Regions from separate parts of the Microbulbifer sp. ARAS458-1 genome, predicted to be linked through region 4. Evidence: predicted binding sites of a transcription regulator. Region 4 holds the regulator's gene; each other region holds the start of a gene.
What was found. The regulator sigma-54, encoded in region 4, starts transcription at its own class of promoters, with help from an activator protein. The targets are predictions, from matches to a motif close to TGGCACANNNNTTGCNNT.

Region 1 (8,112 bases), 2.0 Mb from region 4:
GTCCATGGCGGAGTTGTCGCAGGGGGGCAGGTCGAGTGCGGACAGTACGGGCTCGGCCAGTACGCGGCCACAGGCCTGACTTAATGGGATGGTTTCGCTCGCGGTGATGGGGTTGATGCTGTCGATCAGCATCTGCTTGGCCACTTCTACGGAACGCAGGCCGTTTTCTGCACAGGCATCAGTCATTGTTATTGCCTTAAATCTTGTCTGTTTGGTCGAGAAGATAGCTGGGCTGGGTGGGATTTGCCAAGTGCTGAGATGGGATTGTTCGCTCTAACGTCATTCCGGGCTTGACCCGGAATCCAGCGCTACGAAGCTGGATGCCGGATCAAGTCCGGCATGACGCTGATAGAGGTTGAGAGTAGGTATATCGTACTTACAGGTTGATTCGTCACTCTCCCGTCATTCCAGGCTCGACCCGGAATCCAGAGTTCCGAAGCCGGATGCCGGATCAGGTCCGGCATGACAGTGATAGAGCTTGAGAGTAGCTGTATCGTACTTACCGGTTGATTCACCGCTCTCTCGTCATTCCGGGCTCGACCCGGAATCCAGCACTACGAAGCTGGATGCCGGATCAAGTCCGGCATGACGTGAGAACTATTCGGTGCTTACCCAACCGCTACTGCAAGATTGGTATTCAGCAGCGCTGAGATTTCCGGCTTGCAGGAACCGCAGTTGGTACCACATCCCAGCAGTTCACCCAGCTCATCAACGGAGGCCGCACCTTCGGCAATCGCCGCTTCGATTTCCTTGCGGGAAACCTGCAGGCAGGTGCATACCATCTGCGCACTGGCGGGGACGTCATGTAAGAGTTTTGCAGGTGCGTCTGGTAGTGGCTCTTGCAGGGCGTTTTCCAGAGTTTTGCGGTCCGGCAGGCCCTGCCAGTCGGCGCTGGTGAAGACCAGTAATTCCATCTCTTCACTGTGCAGCAACCAGCGTTCGCCGCTGGGCAGTTGCAGCTGTTTGCGATTGAGTTGTTTGCCGCTCAGGTTGAACAGCTTGTCGGCCATGGACTGCCAGTCCGGTTGCTTTTTCAGGGCCAATTCGAAACGGTAATCGCCTTCCACCGGTACCCGGTACCAGTGCAGGATGGTTTCAAACAATTGCGTGTCGCCGGCCTGCAGGCGGCTGTGGAGTTCTTCTGCGGCTTTGCTGCGCAGTAGCAGGCAGGCGTAGCTGTGGGCAGAGAGTGGTTCGACTTTTACCGCTACCTGCTTCAGTTCCGGCTGGCCGGAGAAGGGGTCGGTGAAGGGGATGGCCAGGGCGCTGACGGTGGCGTTGTGGGCGAGGCTGTCACTCCAGTGGATCGGGGCAAACAGTTGGCCGGGTTTCTGACTGCTGGTAACTTTTGCGCGGCCGAAGAACTGGCCTTTTTCGCTTTCCACGCGCACCAGTTGTGCATCTTCGATACCGAATTTAGACGCTTCCTGTGGATGTACGTGCAGTTCCGGCGCTTCGCTGTGGTCCAGCAGTTTGCGCGCGCGGCCGGTGCGGGTCATGGTGTGCCACTGGTCGCGCAGACGGCCGCTGTTCAACACCAGCGGGTATTCGTCGCGGGCTTCCTGCTTCGGGCACCGGGGCTGTACGGCGACAAAGCGGGCGCGGCCATTGGGGGTGTAGAAGTCGCCGTCGCTGAACAGGCGCGCGGTGCCGTGGGGATGTTCGGCGTTCACCGGCCACTGCACCGGAGTAAAGAAGTCGTATTCCTGATCGCTGATATTCGCCAGCGCGGAAATATCGAAGGCGCGGCGGGCCTGGTCACGGGTGTTTTCAAACCCGGACAGGGCGGCGTGCTCGCGGAAAATATCTGCCGGGGTTTCAAAATCAAACGCTTCGCCAAAGCCGAGGCGCTTTGCCACCTCGCAGATGATTTCCCAGTCGTGGCGGGCTTCCCCCGGTTTCGGCAGAAAACCTTTCTGACGGGAGATACAGCGCTCGGAGTTGGTGACGGTGCCGGTCTTTTCCCCCCAGGTGGTCGCGGGTAGCAGCAGGTCGGCGGTGCGCGCGGTATCGGTATCGCCGACGCAGTCGGAGACGATCACCGTGGGGCAGTTTTTCAGGGCGGCGGCGACGCGGCGTGCATCCGGCATACTCACCGCCGGATTGGTGGCCATGATCCACACGGCCTTGATCTGACCGCTCTCCACCGCGTTAAACAGGTCCACCGCTTTCAGGCCCGGGCCCTGTGCCATCTTTGTGGCATTCCAGAAGCGGCCCACGCGGTCGATATTGTCTTCGGTGAAATCCATATGCGCGGCGAGCATATTCGCCAGCCCGCCCACCTCGCGCCCGCCCATGGCATTGGGCTGGCCGGTGATGGAGAAGGGGCCACAACCGGGCTTGCCGATGCGGCCGGTGGCTAGGTGGCAATTGATAATGGTGTTGTTTTTATCGGTGCCTGTGCTGGACTGATTGACGCCCTGGGAATAGAAGCTGATGGTTTTTTCTGTGGTGCGGAACAGCTCGTAAAAAGCGAGCAATTGCTCCAGCTCCACACTGCAGTATTCCGCCACTTTCTCCGGCGTCCACTCCGCGGCTACGTAAAGCGCGTCGGTAAAACTTTCCGTGTGGTTGTCGATAAACCCCTGATCCAGGGCACCGAATTCGGTGAGATAGTGCAGCAGACCGTTAAATAGCGCCGCATCACTACCCGGGGTGATCGCCAGATGCATATCCGCCATTTCACTGGTGGCACTACCGCGGGGATCTACCACCACCAGTTTCGCATTGGCCGCCTGCATCCGTTGGAACAGAATCGGGTGAGTCCAGGCGGCATTGGAGCCGATCAGAACCACCAGCTCCGCCTCGTCCAGATCCTCGTAATTACACGGCACCGCATCCGCGCCAAATGCACGTTTGTAGGCGGCCACCGCAGAGGACATACACAGGCGGGAATTGGTATCCACATTGCCCGTGCCGATAAATCCCTTCATCAGTTTGTTGGCAACGTAATAATCTTCCGTCAACAACTGACCGGACAAGTAAAATGCCACTGAATCCGGCCCGTGCTCGTCGATGGTCTCGCGCAGCCGCGACGCGGCAAATTCCAGCGCCGTTCCCCAGTCGCACTCTTCGCCGTGCAACTGCGGCTTTAACAGACGCCCGTGGTTGCCGAGAGTATCCGCCAGGGAAGAACCCTTGACGCACAGCTTGCCTTTGTTGGCCGGATGCTGCTGATCTCCCTCAATGCGGATCACATCCTCACCAGTGGCCGGGCTGGACTCCCGCGTCGCCGCCACCCCGCAACCCACCCCGCAATAGGGGCAGGTGGTACAGGATCTGTGGGCGCTGAACAGTTCTGTTAATGCCATCTTCGACTGCTTATTTTGTTTGCTTCTTCTTTTAATCGGCCGATCGGATTATCGATTAGCCAACCTGAATCAGAACATCATCGCCCTCAAAGGCAACGGGGAATATCTCCAGCTTGATCTCTTCCTCTTCCAGGCACTGGCCGTCGCTCAGGCGGTAGTGCTGCTTGTACAGCGGCGAGGCAACGGTCAGCTCACCGTCGATCTCCGCCACAAGGCCGCGGCCGATTACGCCGGCGTTGGCGATAGGATCCCAGTTATCGATGGCGTACAACTGGGGTTCCTGCTCGGGTAAAAAAAACAGGGCAATCTGACGACCGCCCACAAGAGCGCACACTCCGGAATCGGCTACAAGGTCTGATCGCTTGCAGACTTGCAGCCACTCGGCGCGGGTTATGGCAACTTCGCTCATTCTGGTTCTCCACAAATGGTGGTGGTGAAAATCTTAAAACTTGTGTTCTTTTCCAGCTTCTGTGGGGCTGGATTCCGGCCTGCGCCGGAATGACGCGGGGCGGACTAAATTAGTTCGATGCGAAGGCGAGGCGCCGAGTGCGGGTTTTCAGGAGCGTCGCAAACAGGAAGTTTGCGCCGCAGCGCCCATGGATGGGTTCCCAGGGGGGCGCCCAGCTCGGTCCTGAAAACCCGCACCCGGTGACTCGCCGCCACCGGGCCGGGAAAAAACTTAAGCCGGCTCGGCAATCTTGACGATTTCTTCCTGAGTCGCAGGGCGGCGTTGTTCGCGCTCTTCCACGAAGACGATTTTCTCGTCTTTCTCGTCGGTATTTACGAACTGGCGGAAGCGCTTGACCATTTCCGGATCGTTGATCGCGGTTTTCCACTCACACTGGTAAGTGCCAACCACATTGGTCATCTGGCGTTCCAGCTCATCGCAGATACCCAGCTTGTCCTCGATCACCACCTCGCGCAGGTAATCCAGACCACCTTCCAGGTTTTCCAGCCAAACCGAAGTACGCTGCAACTTGTCCGCCGTGCGCACATAGAACATCAGCACACGGTCGATATATCTAATCAGCGTCACATCGTCGAGATCCGTCGCAAACAAATCCGCGTGACGGGGGCGCATACCACCGTTACCACACACATACAGGTTCCAGCCGTTCTCGGTCGCAATCACACCAATATCTTTGCTCTGGGCTTCCGCACACTCACGGGTACAACCGGAAACCGCCATCTTGATTTTGTGCGGGGAACGCAGGCCCTTGTAGCGGTTCTCTACCATAAGCGCCATGCCCACACTGTCCTGCACACCAAAGCGACACCAGGTACTACCCACACAGGATTTAACGGTGCGCAGGGATTTACCGTACGCGTGGCCAGTCTCAAAGCCCGCATCGGTCAGCTCGCGCCAGATCTCCGGCAGCTCTTCCAAGCGAGCGCCAAACAGGTCGATACGCTGGCCGCCGGTGATCTTGGTATACAGATCGTATTTCTTTGCCACCTGACCCAGCACGATCAGTTTGTCGGGAGTAATCTCACCGCCGGCAATACGCGGAACCACGGAGTAGGTACCGTTTTTCTGCATATTCGCCATAAAGGTATCGTTGGTGTCCTGCAGGCCAACGTGGGGCTTTTTGTGAATATGTTCGTTCCACAGGGATGCGAAAATGGAAGCCGCGGTGGGCTTACAGATTTCACAGCCTTTACCGGTGCCGTGCTTGTGCAGTAGCTCGTCGAAGGTTTTGATTTCCTCCACCTGCACCATGTGGAAAATTTCCTGGCGGGTGTAGGGGAAGTGCGGGCAGAGGTCGTTGTTCACTTCCATACCCAGGGCCGCGAGCTCTGTGTCCACCACGTTTTTCAGCAGTGCAGAACAGCCACCACAGCCGGTGGCCGCCTTGGTGCAGTCTTTGACTTCGCCCACAGAGCAGCAACCGCCCTGAACCGCGCCGACGATGTCGCCTTTGCTGACGTTGTGACAGGAACAAATGGTGGCGGTATCTGGCAGCGCGTCGGCACCGAGAGTCGGGGCGGCGCCGTCCAGTGCCGGCAGGATCAGTTGTTCCGGGTGTTCCGGCAGATCCATATCGTTCAGGTGGTATTGCAGCAGGGTGTCGTAATCGCCGGTGTCGCCCACCAGTACCGCACCGCGTAGTTTCTTGCCTTCGCGGTCGGTAATCATGCGCTTGTACACGCCAGTCTGTTCATCGACAAAGGTGATCGCGGCGGAACCTTCCGCGCGGCCGTGTGCGTCGCCGATGGAGCCCACTTCCACACCCAGCAGTTTCAGCTTGGTGCTCATGTCCGCGCCGTTGAATTCCGCTGCCTCGCCACACAGTAGGGAAACCGCGGTGCGCGCCATGGTGTAGCCGGGGGCTACCAGACCGTAGATAAAGTTGTTGAACAGGGCACACTCGCCGATGGCGAAAATATTTTTGTCGGAGGTGCGGCAGGTATTGTCCACCACGATACCGCCGCGCTCACCCAGTTCGATACCAGCGGATTTCGCCAGGCTGTCTTCCGGGCGGATACCGGCGGAAAACACAATCAAGTCGGTATCCAGGGACTTGTCGCCTTTGAAGTTCATACGCAGGCGACCGCCGTCCACTTCTTCGATCAGTTCGGTGGCGGTGCTGGTGTGAACGGTTACGCCCAGCTCTTCAATTTTTTCCCGCAGCAGTTTGGAGCCGCCTTCGTCCAGCTGTACGGACATCAGGCCCGGGGCGAATTCCACCACGTGTGCTTCCAGGCCGAGCTGTTTGAGCGCGTTGGCCGCTTCCAGCCCCAGCAGACCACCGCCCACAACCACGCCAACCTTGCCTTCTTTGGCGGCGGCCTGAATTTTGTCGAGGTCTTCAATGGTGCGGTAGACGAAGCACTTGTCGTGCTGGTGGCCGGGAATCGGCGGTACAAAAGGATAGGAGCCGGTAGCCAGGATCAGGTGATCGTACGCTTCACTCGCGCCACTGGCAGAAGTTACGATTTTGTTCTCGCGGTCGATGCCCACGGCGGCATCGTTCAGACGCAGGTCGTAACCCCACTCGCGGTACTGCTCCACTTTGCCCATGGCCAGGTCGTCGGCGGAGCGGCCGCCAAAGTATTCGGAGAGGTGTACCCGGTCATAGGCGGGGCGGGGTTCGGCGCAGAATACCAGCACGTCGAACATTTCCCGTTCGGGACGATTTGCCAGTTGTTCCAGGAAGTGGTGACCCACCATGCCGTTGCCGATGACGACGATTTTTTGCTTAACCATAATCTCTGCCGTTTGAACCTGATTGGGTTCGACAGAAGAAAAGCGTTAGGGGAGGGCCTGGTTAGCTTGCGGCTGCACGGGCGTCCCCTCTTCTGTCGAAGAGTGTCAGGCGCCGTTGCCTTGCTAAAAGAATGTCGGATTGTGACTAAAGATATTCAATCTCTATGCCAACTTTTACGAGCGGCAGAAGGTTGGGGAAACCACAGGTTTTGTACGGTTTAATGGCGATTTCGCATGGCGGCGCGCGTCAACTTGGTGCGCCTCTGCCAGACTTGCTTCAAAGGAGGGCAGGTTACAGGAAGTACAACAGGTGAGACAGAATCGCCAGTACCGCTACCGTCTGCCAGAACAGTAGCGGGTTGCGTTCCATCAGCGGCGGTTTTTCCGCGTTATCGAACTTCTTGTTCGGTGTACTGAGGTCGTGCACAAATTCCGACAGAGCCGGGTAGCGGTTTTTCGGGTCCGGTGCACAGGCTCGGCGCAGGGCACCGTCAATCCAGTCTGGTATTTCTTGCCGCTGCCGTCGTGCACTGCGGTAGCGCAGACTGGCGTAGTTCTTTAACTGATAGTGGTTGCTGCCGAAGCGCTCTTTATAGGGATAGCAACCAGTAAGCATTTCATAGGCGATGACCCCTAGAGAGAAAATATCTGAACGGTGACTGGCCGCATCGCCGAAAAAGTATTCCGGCGCGCAGTAGTTCTTGCTGCCCGGTGGTGCACTATCCTGATAGCGCAACAGCTCTTGCAGCCCCGCCGCATTGGCGCCCCCCAGGTCGATCAGTTTCAGGCGACCGCTGGAATCCACCATGATATTTTCCGGCTTCAGATCCCCGTGCACGATTTCCAGTCGCTGCAGGCGGCGCAGGGCGCTCACCAGCTGCTGCACCAGATTGCGCACCTGATCCAGCGGTGGTTCCGGATTCAACTGCATCCACTGACGCAGATTCTGTCCGTCCACATACTCCATAACGTGGTAAAGAAACTGACGCTCCTTGCGCGGCGGAAACACCTTCACAATGGCCGGATGCTCCAGCCTGCGCCCGGTCCACTCCTCTGCGATAAACCGTTCAATGTAGGCCGGATCGTCACTGAAGTTTTCCGACGGTGCCTTCAAAGCGCGCAGCTCATCCGACTCCATATCCCGTACAAGATATAGATAGCTGCGACTACTCGCGTGCAGTTCCTGCAGCACCTCGTAACCGTCGATCTTGTTGCCCGGCTGCAGCGGAGGCGGGAAGGGTAGCTGGCTTGTCGCCAGCATCACATCGTCCGCCTCCGGTGACTCCACTACATTCACCCGGCACAGGGCCAAGCTCAGATTGTCCTGGCTCCCGTTTTCCAGCGCCGCCGCCATCAACGGCTGCGCCGCCTTCAACTGGTGCTGTGTGAGCAATCGGGTGAACTGCCTGGTGGGCAGAAAGTCGTGAATGCCATCGGTGGTCACGCAAAACAGATCACCGGCTTCCAAAGGCTCCTGCCGGTAGTCCACCTCGATATGTGCGTCCATCCCCAGTGCCCGGCTTAAAAACGTCCGCCCCGGGCCCAGTGTGCGGCTGTGGTCCTGTGTCAGGCATTCGAGCTTGCCGTCTCTCA
Region 2 (8,112 bases), 2.0 Mb from region 4:
AACCGGTGGCGCCCACCTGCAACAGGGCACCGATGATCACGATGCCGGAGATGGCGTTGGTCACACTCATCAGCGGGGTGTGCAGGGCGTGGGATACGTTCCAGATCACCTGCCAGCCGATAAAGATGGACAGCACAAACACGGTAAAGTGGGCCACGAAGTCCGCCGGTGCGGATTTACCCAGGGCCAGCAACAGCAGGCCGGCCACAGCCCAGAAGGCCACCAGGGACAGCGGGGAGGATTTCTTCTCCGGCTTCGGCTCCACTTCAATCTGCGGCTCCGGCTTTTTCTGCGGAGGCGCGGCAGAGATTTTTGGCGCGGGCGGCGGCCAGGTGATTTCGCCCTCCTTCACCACGGTGGCACCGCGAACCGCTTCGTCTTCAAAGTCGATGACGATCTCGCCGTTTTTCTCCGGCGTCATGTCGGTCAGCAGGTGACACAGGTTGGTGGCGTACAGGGTGGAGGACTGGGTGGCCGCGCGGCTCGCCAGGTTGGTGTAACCGAGGATGGTCACGCCGCTCTTGACGACTTTTTTGTCCGCTTCGGTAAAGTCACAGTTGCCGCCCATTTCCGCCGCCAGGTCCACAACCACGGAACCTTCGGCCATGGTTTCCACCATGTCCGCCAGCCACAGCTTCGGCGCCGGTTTGCCGGGGATCAGTGCGGTAGTGATGACGATGTCCACCTCCTTGGCCTGTTCGCGGAACAGGGCCATTTCGGCCTCGATAAACTCCTTGGACATCTGCTTGGCGTAACCGCCGGTGCCGGAGCCGTCTTCCTCGATTTCCACGGTGAGGAATTCCGCCCCCATGGACTCTACTTGCTCGCGCACTTCCGGGCGGGTATCAAAGGCGCGCACGATGGCGCCCATGCTCTTGGCGGTACCAATGGCGGACAGACCCGCAACACCGGCGCCGATCACCAGTACCTTGGCGGGCGGAATCTTACCGGCGGCAGTGATCTGACCGGTAAAGAAGCGTCCGAACTCGTGGGCCGCCTCGATCACCGCACGGTAACCGGCGATGTTGGCCATGGAGCTCAGTGCATCCATTTTCTGTGCGCGGGAAATACGAGGAATGGACTCCACCGCCAGCGCGTTGATGTTCTTGTTCGCGAACTTCTTCAGCAGCGCCTCGTTCTGCGCCGGCTTAAGGAAGGCCACCAGGGTGGCGCCGCTGGGGATCAGGTCCAGTTCGGCGTCGGTGGGCTGCTGTACTTTCAGTACGATGCCCGCCTGGCTCAGGCACTCAGCGGCGTTCGCACACAGCTTGGCACCGGCCTGTTCGTATTCGGCATCCGGAAAGCTGGCTGCTTCACCGGCCCCCTGTTCGATCACAACGTCAAAGCCCAGCGACTGCAAACGCTTTACGCTGGCTGGCGTTGCCGCGACCCGCGACTCTCCAGGCGCGGTCTCCTTTGGTATGGCAATAATCACCGTTTGTGCTCCCGTTAAATATTTCGTTGTTATAAAACTCTTCGTTACAAATGGCTGCAAAGAGTCGACCCGGTTAACCGGGTCATTTATGTACCGCTGACATTTAATCCTGAACTTCCCGGTCCGTCATCAGGCATATCTGATTTTGGCGTGAAAGCGGTCCTGCCCGGGAAAAAAGTTTTCCCGGAAAAATTAAATCCGTTTCGGTAGGACGATGAATTAAAGGGAATAAATTCAGGTAACGGAAATAGAGGATTCTTATTACTCGTTTAGTGGAAATTTATCAGAAATAAGGGAAATTGATTAAAAATCAGCAGATTACGTTACAAATGAAACAAAAATCGAGAGAAACCGCCTGACTATTGTGCATTTAGGCTAAATGATGACACAGGGAAACTATATAAGCTGCTGCGCGAAAAAAAACGCCAAACCACATTTTATCAATTCGCATAAGGGAATATTTGGTTAACTATTCCAAAGGGTTTTTATTAATTCGAAAGCGCCATCTGCAAATAATAACGCTTTGATATGGGAATAATTCACCAATGGAATAGGTATCATATAAAACCAATTATCGGCATCGGGATTTGCCATATTCGTAGGCGGGAAATAAATGGGAATAACCGCAACTATTTCCTGTGAAACCAAAATATCCCGTCTATTTGCAGAATATTATTCTGCGGCACGAAAACCCAGTTCGGGCAGTTTTCGCTGCACGGCATCGGAGCGTAGATATTGCAGCAGACGGATCGCCAGCGTGCGCTGGCGGGTACCCCGCAGGATCACCATCTGCAATTCGATCGGTGGGTGGAACTGCTCCGGAATCCGCATATATTGGCCGCGGCGCCCGGATGCCAGCGCCTGGCTGTAGGGAATCACCCCCAGATCGCCCTCCCCCTGGTGCAACATGATCTGCGCATGGCCGGAATGACCCGCATACACCACCCGGTTCTTGACCCTGGGCCAGAGGCGCAGCTTCTTGAGCATCTTCACTGCCGCATCCCCATCCGGGGCCAGCTGAGGGTCCGCCACCACCAGCTTGTGCTTGCCGCGCCCCAGCAACAGAATCAGTTGTCGAGGCGTCAACATCGCACCGCTCTTTGTCAGCTGCATGGAAAGCTGGGAAAAACCGGAGGACTTACTTTTGGATACTACAGGGTTGGCCCACACCGCCAGCTGCCCGCGCGCAAACGCCTGACGACTGGCGGGCACCGTAAGTCCGGCCTTTTCCAGCAGTACCGGGCGGGCGCTGTCCGCGGACAGCATCAGGTCAAAAGCAGGGTCCGCGCTATCCGCGCGGATCTGGCTGTAAAGCAGACCACTGGCACCCGCAGTGATCTGCAGACGGCACCGGCAGTGAGATTCAAACTGGGGACGAAGGGCTTCCAGGGCGGGCTGAAAACTCGCATCCACCGCCACCCTCAACTCGCGGCGGGAGTGATCTCCGCAACTCATCAGCGACACTGACAGCAGGGTAACCACCAACAGCGTAAACACACGCCGCTGGGCCAGAAGGTATCGGCTCGATTGTCCCGTCATCCGAAATCAAAACCTCTGTTCGAATAGCGAAGGTTTACCCCACCCGGGTCTCTGGCCGGGTTGCAGGCCGAGTTCAACGGCCCAAGTCAATCACCCCGGAATCGCTGATAGTCTTCCGGCCGGTTCAGATTCAGATGCCAGTCGCCCTCCGGGGTGGGCAATTGCATACAGCCAATGAACCCGAATAGTGCCCGCATCGAGGCAATCGCATTGCCCGCAGCGGCGGCGTCCAGGTAATTGCGGCAACGCTGCCCCAGGGGCAACCAGCACGGCAGATAGTGGTTGCCGTAACAGACGGCCTGCTCCACGGACTGCCCTGCCACACACAACCGTTGCAGCAGGCCCGGGGTCAACAGCGGCATATCCACAGGTGCCACCAGCAGCGCATCACAGGGACGGTCACTCTGCTGCAGGTGCCGGTAAACTGCCTGTAGCCCGCCGAGGGGCCCCGCCGCGTCGACCTGATCGGGAATTCCGCCAGGTCGGCGTCCACTGACCAGGGTCGGCATCCATTGTATGCCGTCAATTTCGCGCATCTGCGCAAACTGGCTCTTCGCCTGTTCGAGTAGAGTCCGTCCATTGGATAATTTTAGCAGCGCTTTGTCCTGCCCCATGCGGCTGGACAGACCTCCGGCGAGTACCACCGGGCACACATGCAGCGTCGCACCGCGACCTCTGGCCGGGGCGTTAAGACTAACGGCGCCAGTATTGAAAGCGCCCCCGCGGGGCGGACTGGGGTTGTGGGGAGGGGTCATCGAATACAGCTTCCCAGAATCATTCTTCCTTCAAGGCAATCCGAAAAAGAAACCATACAGCAAAAGTAGCTTCGCATATTCCACAGCAGACGCCATTAGCCCCAAAGAGCCAATTCACCCGCCACCCTCTATCCAGTCGTCGACATCGCAGCAAACCCGGCCAGGTGACGCCCCTGCACCAATTTGCCGCCCACAACTTGTCACCCGCACCAACTGAAGGCACTGATACCAGGTATTTACCCAACCCCATCAGCGCTTGCTCATCCCGTTCGCATGCGGCTTTGTGCGGGCCTGCTCCGTTTGCCAAAGTTGGTACGAGTTTTGATTGTCTAATCACCACAGGCAAAGAAGCCCGGCAGCACCGTGTGTGCGGCCGGGCTTTTTTATTTCTGTCTGCCGACAGGCGCAGGCCCGCAAGGCAGCGCCATTGGCAGCTAAGTCCTTGCTTCTGGCACCAAGATTGCAACGACTCAGCATAAACTCTAAAGCAGCGACACCCGGCGCAGATACGACAAAGTACTCGGCCGCAAGTGATCCATGCGATAACAAAAATACCGGCCTGCCTGCCAAGCACGCACCCGGACTACTGGCGCCTCAGTAGTCACACTGATGGCGCCTGGCAGCAGTTCGAACATAAGTTTTGACGAAGCGATGACCACCACTCCAGTATCTGCCCCAATAAGCATTCTGCTGGTCGATGACCAGACAGAACGCGCTGCCATGGTGGCTGAACAGCTCACCGCTGCTGGCTACAACCTGCTGGCACAGCTTTCCAGTGCCGAGGGCCTTCTTTTCCAGGTGGAGAAACACCGGCCGGACATTGTCCTGATTGACATCGAGTCTCCGGACCGGGATATCCTCGAGAGCCTGTCGGTCATCAATCAACACAACCCCACTCCGGTCGCCATGTTTTCCGCTCGCGGCGGCGCCGAATTTATTACCAGCGCGGTCGAGGCCGGCGTCAGTGCCTATATGGCCGAAGGCCTGTCCGCCGAGCGTGTGGCCCCCGCCATCGAAATCGCCATGGCCCAGTTCCGCAGCTACCAGCACCTGCGCGAGTCTCTGCAGCGCACCCAGCAACAGCTCGACGAACGCAAAATTATTGAACGGGCAAAAGGCCTGCTGATGGCGCGCAAAAACATCAGCGAGCAGGCAGCCCACCAGACGCTGCGCACCCTGGCCATGAACAGCAACTCCACCATGCGCAACGTGGCTGAACAGATCGTCGCTCACCTGCAATCATCTGCGCGTTGAGCCCGGCCTGACACGCCTCAAAAACACACCCGGGGCGAACCAGCGCAAGAATACAAACAAGTTACCGAACGTATTATCGAGAGAATCAACGTGAGCAGCCTGCAAGCCGAAAAGCCGAACCTGAAACTTCTCTACCTGCGCCTCACCGACAGCGCACCGCTGATCATTGCCCGTGAACTGGGCCTGTTCGAACGCTACGGGCTCAAAGTGGAACTGCAGCGTGAAACATCCTGGGCGACCCTGCGCGACAAACTGATAGGTGGGGCGGCCGACGCCGCAGCCATGCTGGCCCCGATGCCATTGACTCTGAAGCAGACACTGCCCCACTGTGAGGAAGAACTGCTCAGCGGACTGATTCTGAGCTGCAACGGCAACGCAATTACCCTGTCAAAATCCCTGTACGACCAGTTGAGCCCGGCAACCCATGATGCGGCGGGTAATGGCGCGGCACTGCAACGGTTTATTTCCTCGCGCGCGGAAGGTGAAGCTCCCCTCACCTTCGCCAGTGTCTACCCGTTTGCCAGCCACACCCTGCAATTGCGCTATTGGCTCAACAGTGCCGGTATCAATCCGGACACCGATGTGCGCCTGCTGGTATTGCCACCGGAGCAAATGGTCGATCACCTGCGCCGCGGCGATATCGATGGATTCTGCGTGGGCGAGCCCTGGAATACCTTGGCAGTCCAGGAGAACATCGGCGTTATCGCCACCCCGAATAATGCCTTGATGCCCGCCATGCCGGAAAAGGTGCTGGCCGTTACCCGCAGCTGGCACGAAGCCAATCCGGCGACCCACATGGCGTTGCGCGCAGCACTGCTGGAGGCCTGTGGCTGGCTGAGCGATCGCAACCAGCGCCGCGATGCGGTCGGTATTCTGGCGCGTCCCGAGAACCTGGATTTACCGGAAGCAACCATTGCCGCCTCTCTGAACGACCAGCTTCTGAGTTTGCACGGCAAAGAGCCGGTGCAGAACACCGGATGGCACCTGTTCGCCCATCCGCAATCGGAGCACGGGCGCCCCACCGAGCAAAAAGCCAGGGAGCTTGTGGCACTGTGCAATGACATTGCGCCGGTAGATACGAATACTTCACAGCTTTTCTGCACGGACCTGTACCAGCAGACCCTGGATTTTCTGCGCCTCCAGCAGCTCGGCTCATCCAAGAAGGCAGGTACCGTCTAGCAAGCGATGTCGCCTGCGGCGCATTGCGGTGCACCGCAAGCACAAAAGCTCCCCAAAACGGGGCGAATTCAACCTTGTTATGAGTGCCTCTTCAGAGACACCCGCCCGGAATCGCACCACCAATGTACGCATGCACAATAACCGACCACAAGTGGCACAGATATTGAATGCAGTAATTCAGCAAGTAGCGGTTTTGCAGCCCTCTGAAGGGACAAACCGCAACTACTGAAACACCATGAATATTGTCAGCCCGGTTTTTATCCCGGGTTGCACAGAGATACAGGACATCGAAGTCCACCGGCGGCAGCCAGGTTGCCCCGTGGGCTTTTTTTATGCCCGCAATTTGGGACGGTTGCCGAGAGCAAGCAGGCTGATCCAGAACACAAACTGACGGGATAGAATTATGTCCAGCGATTCCATAAATCTGTTTTCCTTTAAAGGAAAAATCCGGGTGCTGCACCTGACCTGGATAGCATTCTTTATTACTTTCTTTGCCTGGTTTAACCACGCACCACTGTTAATGGCGATTGCGGACAGCCTGTCGCTGACCTCAGAACAGGTAAAGACACTGCTGATACTGAACGTGGCACTGACCATTCCCGCGCGGGTCATTATCGGGATGCTCACCGATAAATACGGCCCGCGCCTGACCTATTCCCTGTTGCTGGCCATTGGCAGTATCCCCTGTTTTATCTTTGCGCTGGCGGACAGCTTTACCGCGGCGGCTATCGGCCGTTTTCTGCTGGGCTTTATCGGCGCCGGGTTCGTGATTGGTATCCGCATGGTTTCCGAGTGGTTCCCCGCAAAGCAGCTGGGTACCGCGGAAGGTATTTACGGTGGCTGGGGTAACTTTGGTTCTGCCGCCGGTGCCATGAGCCTGCCGACCATCGCACTGCTGTTCGGTGGCGACGACGGCTGGCGCTATGCCATCGGTATTACCGGTGTGATTGCACTGGTTTACAGTGTGATTTATTACCGCTCGGTAACCGACACCCCGAAAGGCGGCACTTATTTCAAGCCGAAGAAAATCGGCGGCATGGAAGTGTCCAGCCCGTCGGACTTTGTACTGCTGTTGATCATGAAGGTGCCCATGTACGCGGCGCTGGCGCTGCTGACCTGGAAGCTGTCGCCGGCGGGCGTGGGCATGCTGGCAATGCCGGTGGCGATCGTCATTTATGTATCCCTGGTGGCGCTGTACGTGTTTGATGCGAAGAAGTGTTACGACATCAACAAAGAGATTTTCGTGAAGCTACCGGAGCCTATTCACCGCTACAAGTTCAAGCAGGTTGCGGTGCTGAATATTCTGTACTTTGCGACCTTCGGTTCCGAGCTTGCGGTGATTTCCATGCTGCCGCTGTTTTTCTCGGAGACCTTTACTCTGGATCCGGTGAAGGCGGGTCTGCTGGCTTCGGCCTACGCGTTTATGAACCTGATGTCGCGTCCGGCGGGTGGTTTGATCAGTGACCGGTTCGGGCGCAAGAGTACGCTGCTGATTCTGACCGCGGGTCTGGCGCTGGGTTATCTGACCATGAGCATGATCGACAGCGAGTGGCCTTTATACTTGGCGGTGGCTGCGGCGATGGCATGTTCTTTCTTCGTGCAATCCGGTGAGGGTGCGGTGTTTGCTGTGGTGCCGCTGATCAAGCGCCGCCTGACCGGGCAGATTGCAGGGATGACCGGAGCTTACGGTAATGTGGGCGCGGTGTTCTATCTGACGGTGCTGAGTATGGTTTCTTACCAGACATTCTTCCTGGTCATTGCGGGTACAGCGGTGCTTGGCTTTGTGACGCTGCTGTTCCTGGAGGAGCCGGAAGGTCAGATGGCGGAAGTCATGCCGGATGGTAGTGTTTCTCTGATCGACGTAGCTTGATTCCGAGCTTTTTGGTGCTCCGGAACGAACCCGGGGCGCCGGGCACTGGTAAGCCTTTGCAGGACACGCCGTAAACCCAT
Region 3 (8,112 bases), 1.9 Mb from region 4:
ACGCGGTGATTATTGGACTTCCGAGCAAGATAAATCGTTACAGACCGTTTACAACTATTTGAAGTCCGGCGCGGTGGCGGTCAGCTTTGTGGATGGGCAACCCATCACAATTCCACACCGCAATGCAGCCTTTGTGCGCCTCGTTTCCGACAATTCAAAAAGCTGTCACTAATCCCCTGCACACTGACTGCGCTGTATTTTTTCGTTCTTCTGATTTCCATTTATTTTCTTTCTATAAAAACCTGGACAGGAAAACCCATGAAACAGTTTCTGGGAAGTAACCCTATTCGCCTGGCTGGCTCCGCGAGCCTGCTGATGGCCCTGTGCGCGGCAGACGCCAGTGCCGCCACCAAACACCACCGTCTGGTTTGGGACACCGACGGCCGCACCAGCGCGGTGATTGGCTTCTCCCCCGATGGCAACAGCACGAATCCGTATGTGAGTTACGGCTACTCCACCAATGAAAGCAGCTGGAGCAGTGCCGCTGTGGACGCCAGCTACACCTTCGATGGCAGTATCGACAGCAGCTTTGTGCGCCTAGAAAATCTTTCCGCCGATTCCGATGTGTTCTTCCGCGTGTGTGACCAGGATGGCTGTGGCGATCGTTTCTGGTTCAAGACTGCCCCCGACGATAACTCCCCCTTTGTAGTAATTGCCGGCGGTGACACCCGCACCGGTCACACCAACCGTCGCCAGGGCAACCAGCTGCTGGCAAAAATCCGCCCACTTGCAGTCATGCACGGTGGCGACTTCACCGATGCCAACAGCGCCTCACAGATGAGCGCTTTTCTGGAAGACTGGGAACTCACCTACTCCAGTGACACCATCGATGGAGTAAGCTATAAACGGATCTATCCACTGATCCCCACCCATGGCAACCACGAAGACGATAACTACTCCACTCTGTGCCAGGTGTTCGGAGCGGACTTCAATGGTGACGGTAACTGTAACCCCAGCGACACCTACGGTGCGGTGCAGATTTCTCCGCTGTTGCGTGTATACACCCTGAACAGCCAGTTTAAAAACAGCGGCTGGTCTTCCTATGCTTCCGCCATGAACAACTGGCTGCAGAGTGATCTCGCCAGCTACGGCAGCAGCGCTCAGTGGCGCTTTGCCCAGTACCACAAACCGATGTTCCCCCACTACACCGGCAAATCCGACAATGTAATTCTGCACAGCTGGTGGGCACAGAACTTCTATGACTACGCCATGAACCTGGTGGTGGAGTCCGACACTCATATGACCAAACTCACCCAGTCGGTAGCGCCCAGCGGTAACGGTTTTACCACCGCATCCAACGGCGGCACCGTATATGTAGGTGAAGGCAGCTGGGGGGCACCGGCGCGCTCCGCCAACGACCCCAAATCCTGGACCATCGATCTCGCCAGTATTCAGCAGTTTAAGGTGATTCAGGTAAGCCCCAGTGAACTGACCGTGCGCACTGCGCAGTTCAATACCTCCGCCGGCTCCCTGAGCCGCGCCGACCGTGCCGCCGATCCGCTGGCACTGCCCGCCAACGTCAACTGGTGGAGTGCCAACCAGGTAGGCGAAGCCATGACCCTGGTGCGCAATAGCAGCAATCGCAGTGTGATCAGCGGCGGTAGTTCATCAAGCAGTTCCTCAAGTAGTTCGTCGGGCAGTTCATCGAGCGGCGGCTCCGGCGGCAATGCGATCAACATGGCGGTCACCGACGATGTATTTGTCACCGCAAACCAGACCGGCACCAATTACGATGGCAGCAATGAAGGTCTGCTCGCGGACGGTTCCGACTCGACTTACGGGCAGATGATGACGCTGCTGAAATTCGACCTGGACGAAGTGGCCAGCTGCAGCAATTTCAGCAACCTGACTCTGGAAGTGAACGTCACCAATTATTCCAACAGCAGCTTTGGCGTATTCCTGGCCAACAGCAACTGGCAGGAAGAATCCGCAACCTGGAGCAATATCGGCGGCAGTGGCATTCAGGGTACCCAGCTCGCGACCTTCACTCCCTCTTCTACCGGTCTGCGCCAGATCAGCCTGTCCGGCGGTGCGGTAGAGAGCTGGTTGAGCGGCAACAATACCGGCCTGGTGATTGCGTCGCTCGGTGGCAGCGACGGTGTGGACATGAACTCGAAAGAGACCGGTGTCGCCCCGGTGCTGACAGTAAACGCAGACTGCAGCGGTTCCGGCAGCTCTTCCAGCAGTTCATCGGGCTCTGGTTCAGGTTCGGGCAGCTCATCGGGCTCTGGCAGCACCCAGCAGTTCGTGCAGGCGGCATCTGATGACGTATTTGTAAGTTCCGGCCGCAGCGGTAGCAATTATGACGGCGACAGCGACGGTCTTCTGGCTGATGGCAGCGACCGCTACTACGGCGAACTGTATACCCTGATCAAGTTTGATCTGAGCGGCGTGGAAAACTGCAGCAACTTCTCCCGGGCCATGCTGGAACTGAATGTCACCGACCGCTCCGGCAATACCTATGGCGTGTACCGCGCCGCATCCAACTGGCAGGAAGGCAGTGCCACCTGGAACAGTGTCGGCGGCAGCGCCATGCTCGGTAACCAGCTGACCACCTTCGTGCCCAGCTCCACCGGCACCCGGCAGATTGACCTGCTGTCTTCCGGCATTGTGGAAACCTGGCTGGCCGGCGCCAATACCGGTCTGGTAATTGCTCCTAACAATGGCAGCAACGGTGTGGATATGACCTCCAAAGAGACCGGTCAGGGCCCGCTGTTGCGACTGGAAGCGACCTGTAGCAATTAATCTGCGGCATGGCTTTCCGCCTTTCATAAAAAAGGGGGCTTCCGGATCGGAAGCCCCCTTTTTTACACCACAAGCGTGTTATTCCGATGCCTTCAGAGTGCGATCAAAAAAGTCCTTCATCATCTGATGCCAGTGCTTACGGGTTTCCTTGCCGCGCAGGCTGTGCTTTTTGCCGGGATAAGTCATCAGTTCAAACTGCTGACCGTTGTCCTGCAACTGCTTGATCAGTTTGGTGGTGTTGGTAAACAGCACATTGTCATCCGCCATGCCGTGATAAATCAGCAGTGGGCCTTTCAGATCCTTGGCATAGGGAAAGACCGACGCTGCCTCATAGGCTTCCGGCACCTGATTCGGGTTGCCCATATAGCGCTCGGTATAGTGGGTATCGTACAGCCCCCAGTCGGTCACCGGCGCACCAGAAATACCGGCCTTAAAATAATCCCCGGTCTTGAACATGGTCATCAGCGCCATATAGCCGCCATAGCTGTGGCCGTAAACACCAATGCGGTCCGGATCTACAAACGGCAGTGAGCGCAGGAATTTCACCCCGGTCACCTGATCTTCCACTTCCACGCCGCCCATTTTTTTGAAGATGGGATCTTCAAATTTTTTGCCGCGATTCGCGGAACCGCGGTTATCCAGCGTGAAAACCACATAACCCTGCTGGGCCATAAACTGGTTGAAGGGCCTGTCCCAGCTGTTGGTAACCAGCTGCGCGTGGGGGCCGCCGTACAGGAATACCATGGTCGGGTAGGACTTCTTGGGATCAAAGCCCGCGGGCTTGTATAAGCGGTAATAAAGCGTGTGCCCTTCCGGTGCCTCAATTTGACCAAACTCCGGCTCGATCCAGTCACTCATATACGGGTACAGCGGGTGGTCTTTCTCCACCTTGTTTTCCTGCAGCCAGGTCACGCGCTTGCCATCGGTACCGTGCAGGCTAACCTGAGCCGGTGTGCTTGGATTGGAGTAGGTATCGATATAGCCAGAGGCATCAGCGGCAAATTTGATGCTGTGCATGCCGGCGCGGGAGGAGATTTTTTCAATCTTGCCGCTGCCGTTCAGGTCGGTCACATACAGGTGGCGCTCCAGCGGCGTGTCTTTGCGACCGGAGAAATAGACATTGCCGGATTTCTCGTCCAGCGCTTCCAGTTCGTCGATAGCCCAGTCACCACGAGTTAGCTGCGCCAGTTGTTTGCCGGAAAAATCATACAGGTAAAGGTGCTTGAAACCGTCCTTTTCCGACGCCCAGATAAAGCGGTCGCTGTCTTTCAGAAAGCGCAGGTCGTGGAACAGGTTCACCCAGGTATCGCTGGTTTCCACCAGTGCGTTGCGGGTCTTGCCGCTGGGGATATCCACAAAGCGCAGTTCCAGTCTGTTCTGGCTGCGGTTCTGCCATTGGTAGGAAAGCAGGTTATCCCGCGCCCATTTCACCCGCGCAATATAGATATCTTCGTCTTTGCCGAGATCCAGCCACTGGGTTTTTCCGCTGGCGAGATCCAGCACACCCAGTTTGATTTTTACATTGGGGCGGCCGGCAGCAGGGTAGCGCTGCTTGATCATATCGATGCGATCCGCATAGATCTCGCTGCGGGTAACTTCATCCACCGGACTCTCATCCACCTGCAGGAAAGCGATGCGCCTTTCATCCGGCGACCACCAGTAACCGGTCATGCGGTCCATTTCTTCCTGGGCGACGAATTCCGCCATACCGTTTTTGATCGGGCCCTTACCATCACTGGTCAGTTGACGTTCCTTACCGCTCTCCAGGTCTACCACAAAAATATTCTGGTCGCGTATAAACGAAACAAAATTACCTTTGGGCGACACCCGCACATCGGTTTCAAAGGCTTCGGTTTCCGTCAGGCGTCTGGACTTCCCGGCATCCAGGGAGTAATAAAAGACATCACCGGCCAGAGGAAATAACAGTGACCGGCCATCTTTAGACCAGCTGTACTCCATGATACCGCTGCCAAAAATCCGCTGGCGCTCGCGCCGTGCCTTTTCTTCATCGGAAAGATTTTCTTCGCCACTGTGAAGCGTATCGGAATCCACCAGCATACGGGTTTCACCGTCACTCAGGCGGTACTCCCACAGATCGTAGCGGTTGTAATCTTCCTCGCGACCTTTAAGAAAAGTGACCCGACTGCCGTCCGGGGAGTACTGCAAAGCGCGAGGGCTTATACCGCTCAAGGCGGGATCGGAGAAGATTCGGTCGATCGTGAGCTGCTCGGCAGCGCAAAATCCCGAGAAAACAGACAAAACCAGAGGAACAGCTAATCGTTTCATAATCATCAAGGTCGCCACGTGAACCATCCACCAAAACTGGCGGTAAAAATGACATAAATCCATGGGAATTAGTAGCCAGGAGGCGATGAAACCGGCATTCAGCAGGTTCAGCGTCACGCTCACGTAAAAATTTCACACAGGTCTGAAAAATCTACCACTGACCTTTCCCGGTACAGACAGAAATTTATCCGCAATTTTGCGCAAAGCAAGGCACCTTGCCGCCTGGCGAGAATTGGCACGGTGTTTGCGAAACCTCCATCGACACACAGCCATGCACTGCACCCATACGGAGATACGACATGCTTGGATGGTCTATTGCCTTTCTCATTATTGCCCTGATAGCGGCGCTATTCGGATTTACCGGTATCGCCAGCGCCTCAGCCGGTATTGCGAAGGTCATCTTTTTTATCTTTATCGTCCTGTGGCTAATTGCACTGGCCGCAAACGCCATTCGCGGCCGGGGCCCGAAGCCTTAACAGGCCGCACTCTTGACCTATAAATCTGACTATTGATTTCAACCAAGGAGCAAACCTATGAAAATCTTCAAGAATGCTTTTTTTATGGTACTGGCCATTACCGCAGCCATGAGCCTGGCAGCCTGCAGTGAAGAGAAAGATGCGGAGTCGATCGGAGAAACCATCGACGAGACGGTCACTGATACAGGAAACGCGATTGAAGACACCTGTGAAGATATGAAAGAGGAAGCAAATGCGGAAGATACCGACTGCTAACCGTTGGCCCCGAAAACAATTTTCGGACAGAAAAAAGGGAGCGCATTGCGCTCCCTTTTTTAAGGTTGAGATAAAAGGCTGAGCTGAACAAAGCTACTCGCCATTCAATGAATCAATCACCGATTGCGCACTGGCGTCGCTGCCAGCTTTCTCGTATTTCTCCAGCTTGTTGTACAGCGTTTTCACACTGATCCCAAGCTGCTCTGCGGTCTCCGTTTTATTGCCATCGTTCTGCTCAAGAGTGCGTTCAATTGCCGCCTGTTCGAGCACATCTAACGGCACACCTGCGGGCACCTGCGTTGTCACCGAAGCCGGGCTCTGCTCCCCATCAACCTCTCCAAGAATAATATGCTGAGGCTCTATGACATTTTCGGCAAGAATAAATGCGCGCTCGACACAGTATTTGAGCTCCCGCACATTTCCGGGCCACCGGTGTTGTGCCAGCAGTTTCAGAGCCTCCGCACTGAACACCTTGGCAGTGTCTTCCTCACTATTGCGATACACCAGGAAATGTTGAGCCAGGCCCGTAATATCGTCACCGCGATCGCGCAGCGGCGGGACGCGAATAGGAAACTGACAAAGTCTGAAATAGAGGTCCTCGCGAAAAATGCCCTCATTGACCGCCGCCTCGGGGTCACGGTTTGTCGCCGAGACCACGCGCACGTCGGTTTTCCGCAGCTGGCTGCTGCCCAGAGGACGATACTCACCGGTCTCGAGCACCCGAAGTAACTTGACCTGATGTTCGAGTGACATTTCTGTCACCTCATCAAGAAACAGCGTGCCTCCCTCGGCCTGTGCGAACAATCCATGGTGGGCTTTATGGGCACCGGTAAATGCCCCTCTGGCATGGCCAAATAACTCGCTCTCAACCAGTTCAGGGCTCAGGGCACCACAGTTGACAGCCACAAACGGAGCCAACGAGCGACCACTGGCCTGGTGCAGTGTATTGGCCACCAGCTCTTTACCGACGCCGCTCTCCCCCACCACCATGACATTCGCCTCGGAACCTGCCACCTTCCGCAGAGTCCGATAAAGTTTGCGCATGGGGCGTGCGGACCCCACCAACAGACCGTACTGATCCAGCTGGCTGCTGACCGGTCTCTCCTGGGGCTCCGACTCGACATCCAGCTCAGACACGATCTCTGCGATTGCCTCTCCGATATCTTCCGCATCGTAAGGCTGCCGGAAATGAAAGCCACCAGACCGCGAGGTCGCCTTATCGAGTGCCTCATTGGGGGTACCGTCACTGAGAAAGAGGTATTCGCACTCTGCCAGAGTATGGGATTCCGCAAGCGGCCACAGCGCATCAATATCGCACTCAGCGGTGTCAACAACCGCCAGGTCATAGCAATTGGCGAGCAATGCATCCAGCCACTTGTCGTCATCGCTAAAGTCATCTTTTGCGAGGGGGCTTTCCAGTGAGCCGATTACCCGCTCACGAATGGCCGCGTCCTTGATTCTCAGAAATACACGTCTCCGGCTCATTCCCAGTTCCTTATAAAGTCAACATATGAATGCTCAACAACAGTAACGCCAGAGCGCAAGGCCCCACTGGCACGGGGATTGAATTGTATCACCATGTAAACGCGAATGTTTTCGCACTCGCTCTACCCTCACTCGGTAGCGAGGACGAACAGGAGGACATTGTGGCCAACCAGAAATTTTCGAATTCCCCGTTAAAATCCGATTATCCGTCGGTTATTTTCCGCAGAATGGCGGAACTACATCACACAAGCACCCATGCAGCCAGGTTTTACGGTTCCCGGCTCAGCCCCAGCTTGGACTATCCACTACGAAAATGTTTCCAGAACCTGAAAAATTTACATGGCAACCTGAAAAATATTCTATCCGCGGAGTTACGAGCACATACGCAACACCACGCTTCAGGCCAAGACAAATCGTCCCTGGAGACTGACTCGAGAGCCACGGAGATCGCTCTGCGCTACCGCTCTCTTTCCCTACTGGTCCCCAAGCCCGGACCGGACCTGATTGACTACCTGGTTACCACCGAACGCCGTCAGAAGCGCTTACACCGGGAGTTACTCGAAGAACTGGGTGACGCGTCGCTGAAGATTTCGATCTCCGCGCAGACAGCGATGTTACAGGTCACCATAGATCGAATGGCCGCCTTTGCCGCGCACAATTAAGTCGGTGACAGGCGAAAATTTTAAATTGGCATGGTGGTTGCAATTATCCGGTCGTCAACAGCAAAAAAGGATCTCAGAAATGCAACGTCATATTCACTTTTCCAAATCCGCTCTGTTCTCTGCCATCGCTGGTGCAGCCCTGGGCATGTCAGCGTTAACTCATGCAGAAGACAGTGCAGAAAAAAGTGCTGTGAGTGATGCCT
Region 4 (8,112 bases):
CAGCTCTCTTGACAACAGCCAGCCCAGGTTGCTGCGGCCCACCTGGCCCAGTGCCATACCGCGAATGACCACCGTCAGTGTCTGACTGCCGGCAACACCGCCCATGCTCGCCACAATTGGCATCAGAACCGCCAGCGCCACCACCTTGTCGATGGTGCCCTGAAACAGATTGATCACCCAGGACGCCAGCAGTGCGGTGAGCAGGTTGATGCCCAGCCAGATGGCGCGGCGCGGCGCCGTGCGTCTGACCGTGGCAAAGGTATCCTCCTCCTCGTCGAGACCCGCCAGGCTCATCAGCGAGTGATCCGCATCCTCGCGGATAACATCCACCACGTCATCGATGGTGATGCGGCCCAACAGGTGACGTTCCTCATCGACAACCGGCGCGGTAATCCAGTCGTACTTGGCGAACAGTCGCGCCACTTCATCGTCCGGCATATCCGCGGGAATCGGCTCGATATCGGTCACCATAATCTCGCGCACCGTAACCGACGGGTCTGTGGTCAGCAGCTTGGCCAGAGGCAGCAGGCCGATAAAACGGTCCTTGCGGTTGACTACAAAGATGTTATCGGTGGATTCCGGCAGTTGTTCGTGGCGGCGCAGGTAACGCAGTACCACATCCAGGTGCAGGTTCGGGCGCACGGAGACAATCTCCGTGTCCATCAGGCCGCCGGCGGTTTCCTCATCGTAAGAGAGGACGCTCTCTACCCGCTGGCGATCGCGTTCGCTCATCGCCGACAGCACCTCCGCCATCACCCGATCCGGCAGCTGTTGCAGGATGTCCGCCACATCGTCCGCGTCCAGCCCCTCCATCACCGCCACCATTTCCTCGGTGTCCATGGTGGAGAGAATCTGGCTCTGAACCTCGTCCGGGAGTTCCTGCAGAACCTCACCCTCGATCTGGCGATCGATCAGTTTCCACAGCACCTGACGGATACGTGGCGGGGAGCTTTCCAGTAGCTGGGCGATGCTGGGGGGGGAGAGGGATGCCAGCATGCGCTGGACTTCGCGCCCGGTACCGCTATCCAGTGCCGCATACAGCTCACCGAGCTGGTTTTGGGCGCGGAAATTGATGTCGGCGTTGACGGGTTTGGGCACGGAGGGTCCTGATTCTGGATAGAGTGGCGGGTGCCGGCATTATAGTGCGAAACCGGCAAATGGCAGCTTGTTTGCCTCTTGGTTCTCTGGGCTATTTCGCTTTTTATTCGCCTTCGCCAAACCGGTCATTGATCAGGGTGCAAATCGCCTCGTGTGCCGCATCTTCGTCTCGACCTGTCACTTCCAGTTCGAGTTCCACGCCTTTGCCAGCGGCGAGTAGCATCAGTGCCATTACGCTCTTACCGTCTACGGCTTTGCCATGACAGTGCACTTTTACATCTGAGGAATAGCGAGCGCAGGTCTGCGCGAGCTTGCTGGCGGCGCGGGCGTGTAGTCCGAGTTTATTAATGATGGTGATACGACTTTTCGGCATGCTCGATGGTCTTTGATCTGATTTTTAGCTGGCGCCGGTGTGGAGCGGTCAGCTGCGTTTTTTTTGTTGCTCGCGGTGGCGAACTTGGATGTTTTCAAAGGTGTCGGCAAAGTGCTTCGCCAATTGTTCCACCATGTAGACCGAGCGGTGTCGGCCTCCGGTACACCCGATCGACACCGAGGTGTAGCTGCGGTTGCTCTGCTGGTACGACGGTAGCCAGCGCTCGAGGAAGGCCGTGATGTCCCGCTGCATATCTTCCGTTTCCTGGTGGGAGCGCAGGAAGTCTGCCACCTCCGGATCCAGCCCGGTTTTTTCCCGCAGCTCCGCGACCCAGTAGGGGTTGGGCAGGCAGCGCAGATCAAAGACCAGGTCCGCATCTACCGGTACACCGTGTTTGAACCCAAAGGACTGGAACAACACCGCCATGCCGGGAGAGTCCTTCCCTACGACCCGGGTTTTAATTTGATCCCGCAACTGATGCAGGCTGAGGCTGCTGGTATCGATGACCAGATCGGCCATGGCCGCAAGAGGGGCAAGGACTTCCTTCTCCCGATTCAGGGCTTCCAGCAGGTGGGTGCGGCTGTCGCTGAGGGGGTGTTTGCGGCGGGTCTCGCTAAAGCGCTGAACCAGCACCGGCGAGCGCGCATCCAGATAGACCACATCGCACTCGATACCGCTGTCGCGCAGGTTATTGATAACCTGGGGGGCGTGGCGGACATCCTGCCACAGGTTGCGGGCATCGATACCGAGGGCCAGCTGGGTATTTTCACTGGGTTCCTGGGGCGTCTGCTCACTGACCCGACGGACAAGCTCCGGCAGCAGGCTGGCGGGCAAGTTGTCGATACAGTTGAAGCCGACGTCTTCCAGCAATTGCAGGGCAGAACTTTTGCCCGAGCCGGAACGACCACTGATGATGACCAATCGCATTGCACTCGCGCTCCTTGCAGGTTGAGCAGGCTCTGTTGAATCGTCGGGCCAGTATAAATCAGTCACCCCAACCGGCGGGGTCGAAAACTGCGCCATTGAGCGCTAGCTCAACAAAAATCAGGCTGCCGCGGCACTGTTGATCGCCAGTGCGTAGAGTTCATCGCTGGTGGTGGCTTCACGCAGTTTTTCACGGACCCGGCTGTCGCTGAACAGAGCGGCAATTTCCGCCAGAGTATCCAGGTGCTCCTGGTCGGAATCCTCCGGTACCAGTAGGGCGAACAGCAGGTCTACCGGTTGGCGGTCGATCGCATCAAAATCCACCGCGGGTGAAGTGGTGCAGAGCACGCCGATTGGCTTTTCACTGCCAGGCAGGCGGCAGTGGGGAATGGCGACACCTTCGCCAATGCCGGTAGAGCCCAGGCGCTCCCGGGCGACCAGCTGGTTGAACACTGTGTCGGTGTCCAGTTCGGGGTATTGATCCGAGATCGCCTGGGCGATATTGAGCAACAGCTTCTTCTTGCTACTCCCCGCCAGGTGGCAAAGGCTCAGGCGGGGAGAGAGTAATGCTTCCAATGTCATAACGTACAGATGATCTAGCGGTGCGAATCAGCCGTTGGCTCGTATGGGTATGAGCCTAGCGGTGACCGCGTAACTTCTCTTTGTGTTTCAGCAGCTGCCGGTCGAGTTTGTCCGTGAGCGAGTCGATCGCTGCGTACATATCCTCAGATTCCGAATCGGCAAAAATATCCTTATTGCCGTTCACGTGAACGCGGGCTTCGGCTTTCTGGATCAGTTTGTCGACGGACAGGATAACCTGCGTTGTGGTGATCAGGTCATTATGGCGGGAGAGCTTGTCCAGTTTGGTCAGGCAGTAATCGCGAATGGCCGGAGTAACGTCTACGTGGTGGCCACTGATATTGATCTGCATGGATTTCTCCTCATCGGGTACAACACAATCTGGTCGCACCCCCGCACAGGGCGGCAACCCTACTAGGAAGTGCGTCAGAATGGAAGGATACACTCGCCGCAAGGCTATTGGTTGCCTGGAAATTGATCAAAAAAGGGGCGCAAACCGCAAGTGTGAGGACTGGGGTGACATCAGAGGTGCGTCACAGGCATTCTGTGACCGGAGTCGTTAAACCAGTCGCTTGCGTTCGCTGGAAGAGGGGATGCCCATGGACTCTCGGTATTTGGCCACGGTACGGCGTGCGACCTTGATGCCTTGGGCGTCCAGCTCCTGGGTGATTTTGTTGTCTGATAGCGGCTTGCGCGGCTGTTCCCCGTCGATCAGCTTGCGGATCAGTGCCCGGATGGCGGTGGAGGAGGCGTCTTCGCCGGAATCGGTGCTGACGTGACTGGAGAAGAAGTACTTGAGTTCGAACACACCGCGAGGGGTGAGCATGTACTTCTGGGTGGTTACCCGTGAGATGGTGGATTCGTGCATGCCAATGGTCTCGGCGATATTTGCCAGCACCATGGGCTTCATGGCTTCAGGGCCCTGTTCGAAAAAGCCCTGCTGCTTTTCCACAATACTGCTTGCCACCTTCAGTAGTGTCTCGTGGCGGCTTTGCAGACTCTTCAGAAACCAGCGGGCCTCCTGCAGATTGTCGCGCAGGTAATTGTTTTCGCTGGAATTGTCAGCCCGTTTGATCATTGCCGCGTAGGCGTCGTTGATGCGCAGCTTGGGCGTGGTCTCGGGGTTCAGTTCTACTACCCAGCGGTCGTGTTTGCGGCTGACGATCACATCCGGCACTACATACTGGGGCTCTTCACCGCCAAACGCTTCGCCGGGGTAGGGGGTAAGGGTCTGGATCAGGCGCATTACCTCGCCCAGCTGCGATTCACTGAGACGTGTGCGGCGGCTCAGTTGGCGGAAATCCCTTTTGCCTAGCAGATCCAGGTGCTGACTGACAACGGTCACGGCCTGGGGCAGCCAGGGAGTGTGTTCTGGCAGCTGGTGAAGTTGCAGCAGCAGGCTTTCCCGCAGGTCCCGCGCACCACAGCCCACGGGTTCCAACTGCTGGATGGTCTTGAGTACCGCCATTACTTCATCCAACTCAAGCTCCATGGATTCCGCCAGTTCTTCGATGGGGGTATCCAGAAAACCATTGGGTGCAATGGCGTCAATCAGGGCTTCGCCGATCAGCTTGTCCTCAATGGTCAGCGGTGTAAGGTTGAGTTGCCACATCAGGTGATCCTGCAGGCTCTCCGAGGCGGCATTGCGCTGTTCCAGCGCATATTCGTCACCTTCACCGCCACTGTGGCTGCCGCTGGAGTAGATGTCATCCCAGCGCGTGTCTACCGGCAGGTCGTCGGGAATGTCGCTGTTCCAGTCTCCGTCTGCGGCGGATTCACTCTGCGCCTCAGTGGACCGTTCCGGGGCTTCCTCTTTGCGCTCGGCGGGAGTGTTTTGATCCTGATGGGATTCGCCGGCGTGTTCGTCAAAGTCCGATTCCAGCAGCGGGTTGCTGTCGAGTGCGGACTGGATTTCCTGTTGCAGGTCCAGGGTCGACAGTTGCAGAAGACGGATGGCCTGCTGCAGCTGTGGCGTCATCGTCAGCTGAGTGCCGAGTTTTAACTGGAGTGACTGCTTCATAGGGGTATGCCGGCAGAAAAGTCTGGCGTGGATCCGCTGCGGAGAATTTTATGTTCCCTGCGGCGGGGTAAAGCTCATTTCATGCAGACTACCCCGGGGCGGGGCGGAAGACAAGGGGGCGGTTAAGCAATAAGTGTGCCGAAAAAATGCAAGCATTTGGTCACGGGTGAAATCCTGTGACTTACGTCCGCTCCACAGTGCAAAACGGGGAAATTTTTCCGCTTTCAGGGTTAAATCGTGAACTCATGTCCCAGGTAGACGTCTTTCACCTGTTTGTTTTCGGCGACGTCGCGGGGGGCGCCAGAAGCGATGATATGGCCCTCGCTGACAATAAATGCGGTCTCACAGATATCCAGGGTCTCGCGCACATTGTGGTCGGTAATCAATACGCCAATGCCGCGGTCTTTGAGGTGGCGAATGATCTGCTTGATGTCGTTGACGGATATCGGGTCTACACCGGCAAATGGTTCATCGAGTAGGACGAAGGCCGGGTTGGTCGCCAGGGCGCGGGCAATCTCCACCCGTCGCCGCTCACCCCCGGACAGGGCCATGCCGAGGCTCTCGCGGATATGGGTAATATGGAATTCTTCCAGCAGGGCTTCCAGCTGCTCTTTGCGCTGGGTATTACTCAGGTCCTTGCGCGTCTGCAGGATCGCAAGAATGTTGTCCTGGACTGACAGGCGGCGAAAGACCGAGGCCTCCTGGGGCAGGTAGCCGATACCCTTGCGTGCGCGGCCGTGCATCGACAGGCCGGTAATATCCTCGCTGTCGATCATCACCTGGCCTGCATCCGCCTGCACCAGGCCGGCAATCATGTAGAAACAGGTGGTTTTACCGGCGCCGTTGGGGCCGAGCAGGCCGACAACCTGGCCGCTGGAGACACTGACGGACACGTCCTGCACGACTTTGCGCTTTTTGTACTGCTTGGCGAGGTGAAGCGCCTTGAGCGTTGCCATTATTCAATTCCGGCTGAGGGGCGGCTGGAGGCCGCGCCTGAAAATTCTGCTTTGGGGGGGCTGGCAAGGTGCCGGTCTACCCCGCTACTCGTCGTTACTTCCGGACTGCCCTTCGGGTTTCCAGATCATTTCCACACGTTTTTTCTCGGACTGGCCGCGGGCCTTCATCTGCTCGCTGTTGAGGTCGTAGTCAATGCGCTCTGCGGACAGGGTGTTGCCATCGCGATCGACAAAGGCTTCGCCGGTTAATTGCAGGGCATCGCTGGCTACCAGAAACTCGATGCGCGCGGCGCGGGCCTTTACCGGCGAGGTGCTCTCTTCCACCTGTTGCTGAAAGTGCGCAGGTTTACCGGTGGCGATCACCTTGTTGATCTCCCCCTTGCTGTTGCCGTGCACTTCAACCCGGTCGGCGCGAATCTGCAGCGAGCCCTGGCTAATCACCACGTTGCCGCTGTATACGGACAGATTCTTGTTGCGATTGGCCTCGAGATTATCGGCGGAGACTTTCACGGGCTGCTGGCGGTCATCGGGCAGCGCCTGGGCCAGCGTGCCCGGCAGTGCGCAGGCCAGGGCAAGTGCCAGTGCGGACAGGCGACGGCGGGTACTAACGGATTTCATAGCGGCTTTCCACATCGGACAGTATTTCTACCTTGTCTTTTTTAAGATCGGCGCGCAGACCCTTGCCGGTGGTCAGGTTGGGGCCATCGGTAATGGTAACAACTTTGTCCGTTTCGGCGAATTCCTCGCGGGGTTTGATGACAATTTTCGGGGTGCGCAGCGTAATGCCGGGTTGGGGCAGTTCCATAACCGTGACATCGCCCTCCAGAACGACCTTTTGTCCGTTGTCATAAGCCACGCCGGTGCGGGACTCTGTGCGCCACTTGGTGTCATCGCCCTGGTAAAACATCATCCGCGGCTCGGTAAGGTCAGCTCGGTCGCGGCGGGCGAACTGGAAAAAAGTAATACGTTTGGCGTCCACTTCGTAGGCCAAGTCGCCCTCGATGCTGTAATGGCGCGTACGCGCGTCGCGGACAATCAGTTCCGCGGCGCGGTTGTGCTCTTGCTGAGTGGGGCGCTTGCCCAACAACTGCTCCGGCGGGCTTTCGGTAAACCAGAGCCCGAGGGAGATCAGCGCTACTACGATCACCAGGGGAAGCCAGGTGCGCATCCGATATTTCTTCCTTATTCCTGTGTCAGGTTTTAACGTAATTCATTTACTGCGCTATATAAGGAGCCAGAGCAGCGTCGAAGGTTCCCTGGGCACGCATAATGCGATCACAAACCTCTCGCACTGCGCCCAGGCCACCGCTGCGTTCCGTGGTGAACAGGGCGCGTTCCTGTACCGGTGGAGCCGCGTTGGGAACCGCGATCGGGCAGCCCACGCGGGTCATCAGTTGCAGATCAGGATAGTCGTCACCGACATAGGCGATCTGTTCCAGGCTGTAGGGTTCGCGGTCAAACAACTCCAGAAAGGCCGTGTATTTGTCCTCGCGCCCCTGAATCAGTCGCGTGATACCAAGGTCATGCGCGCGTTTTTCAACCAGGGCGCTGCGCCGGCCGGTGATGATAGCAACCGCAACGCCAGACTGCTGCAGCATTTTAATACCGTGGCCGTCCAGAGTGTGGAAGGTTTTCTGCTCGTTGCCCTGATTGTCAAAGTACAGGCGGCCGTCGGTGAGTACGCCGTCCACATCGAGAATCAGGTGGCGTACCCGGCTCAGCTTGTCCTGAATCTGCTGGTCGCTGACGGATGTCTGGCTCAAGGTTTTTTTTCCTTTTGGTGGTGGCATTCTTCGGTTGTGGGATCAGATTACACCGGCGCGCAGTATGTCGTGCATGTGCAGCAGGCCGATGGGGTGGTGTTCCGGGTCTTCCACAACCAGTGCGGTAATCTTGTTGTCTTCCATGATGCGCAGTGCTTCCGCCGCGAGCGTGTGCGCACTCACTGTCTTGGGGCGGCGGCTCATTACCTGTTCCATGGTGGCGGTATCCATTTCCAGTCTCTGGTCAATCACCCGGCGCAGGTCGCCGTCGGTAAAGACACCCAGTAATTGGCCGCGATCATCCACCACGGTGGTCATGCCAAAGCCCTTGCTGGTCATTTCCAGCAGTGCCTTGGAGAGCGGTGTTTGTGGGGTGACCTGCGGAAGTTCATCCCCCGC

Region 1: a site for sigma-54 is predicted at 6,672-6,689, ahead of nirB (nitrite reductase large subunit NirB). Genes of this name have one in related genera too.
Region 2: a site for sigma-54 is predicted at 6,315-6,332, ahead of AAFH99_RS15680 (NarK family nitrate/nitrite MFS transporter). Genes of this name have one in related genera too.
Region 3: a site for sigma-54 is predicted at 5,265-5,282, ahead of AAFH99_RS16040 (DUF1328 domain-containing protein). Genes of this name have one in related genera too.

What each region holds. Positions count from the first base shown of each region.
Region 1 covers NZ_CP155838.1:3,759,947-3,768,058, reverse strand. The annotation lists gene glp (gephyrin-like molybdotransferase Glp) at 1-186, opposite strand, end outside; gene AAFH99_RS15700 (molybdopterin-dependent oxidoreductase) at 609-3,311, opposite strand; gene nirD (nitrite reductase small subunit NirD) at 3,367-3,720, opposite strand; gene nirB (nitrite reductase large subunit NirB) at 3,991-6,519, opposite strand; gene AAFH99_RS15685 (protein kinase domain-containing protein) at 6,812-8,112, opposite strand, start outside.
Region 2 covers NZ_CP155838.1:3,751,217-3,759,328, forward strand. The annotation lists gene AAFH99_RS15655 (Re/Si-specific NAD(P)(+) transhydrogenase subunit alpha) at 1-1,435, opposite strand, end outside; gene modA (molybdate ABC transporter substrate-binding protein) at 2,108-2,974, opposite strand; gene AAFH99_RS15665 (molybdenum cofactor guanylyltransferase) at 3,061-3,729, opposite strand; gene AAFH99_RS15670 (ANTAR domain-containing response regulator) at 4,381-4,983, shown strand; gene AAFH99_RS15675 (CmpA/NrtA family ABC transporter substrate-binding protein) at 5,074-6,162, shown strand; gene AAFH99_RS15680 (NarK family nitrate/nitrite MFS transporter) at 6,566-8,032, shown strand.
Region 3 covers NZ_CP155838.1:3,847,133-3,855,244, forward strand. The annotation lists gene AAFH99_RS16025 (DUF1566 domain-containing protein) at 1-172, shown strand, start outside; gene AAFH99_RS16030 (DNRLRE domain-containing protein) at 259-2,745, shown strand; gene AAFH99_RS16035 (DPP IV N-terminal domain-containing protein) at 2,824-5,031, opposite strand; gene AAFH99_RS16040 (DUF1328 domain-containing protein) at 5,331-5,507, shown strand; gene AAFH99_RS16045 (hypothetical protein) at 5,565-5,762, shown strand; gene AAFH99_RS16050 (sigma-54 interaction domain-containing protein) at 5,856-7,247, opposite strand; gene AAFH99_RS16055 (hypothetical protein) at 7,541-7,909, shown strand; gene AAFH99_RS16060 (BON domain-containing protein) at 7,989-8,112, shown strand, end outside.
Region 4 covers NZ_CP155838.1:1,722,174-1,730,285, forward strand. The annotation lists gene mgtE (magnesium transporter) at 1-1,074, opposite strand, end outside; gene AAFH99_RS07050 (HPr family phosphocarrier protein) at 1,202-1,471, opposite strand; gene rapZ (RNase adapter RapZ) at 1,520-2,398, opposite strand; gene ptsN (PTS IIA-like nitrogen regulatory protein PtsN) at 2,516-2,977, opposite strand; gene hpf (ribosome hibernation-promoting factor, HPF/YfiA family) at 3,033-3,326, opposite strand; gene AAFH99_RS07070 (RNA polymerase factor sigma-54) at 3,534-4,994, opposite strand; gene lptB (LPS export ABC transporter ATP-binding protein) at 5,225-5,950, opposite strand; gene lptA (lipopolysaccharide transport periplasmic protein LptA) at 6,035-6,568, opposite strand; gene lptC (LPS export ABC transporter periplasmic protein LptC) at 6,555-7,118, opposite strand; gene AAFH99_RS07090 (KdsC family phosphatase) at 7,165-7,713, opposite strand; gene AAFH99_RS07095 (KpsF/GutQ family sugar-phosphate isomerase) at 7,756-8,112, opposite strand, start outside.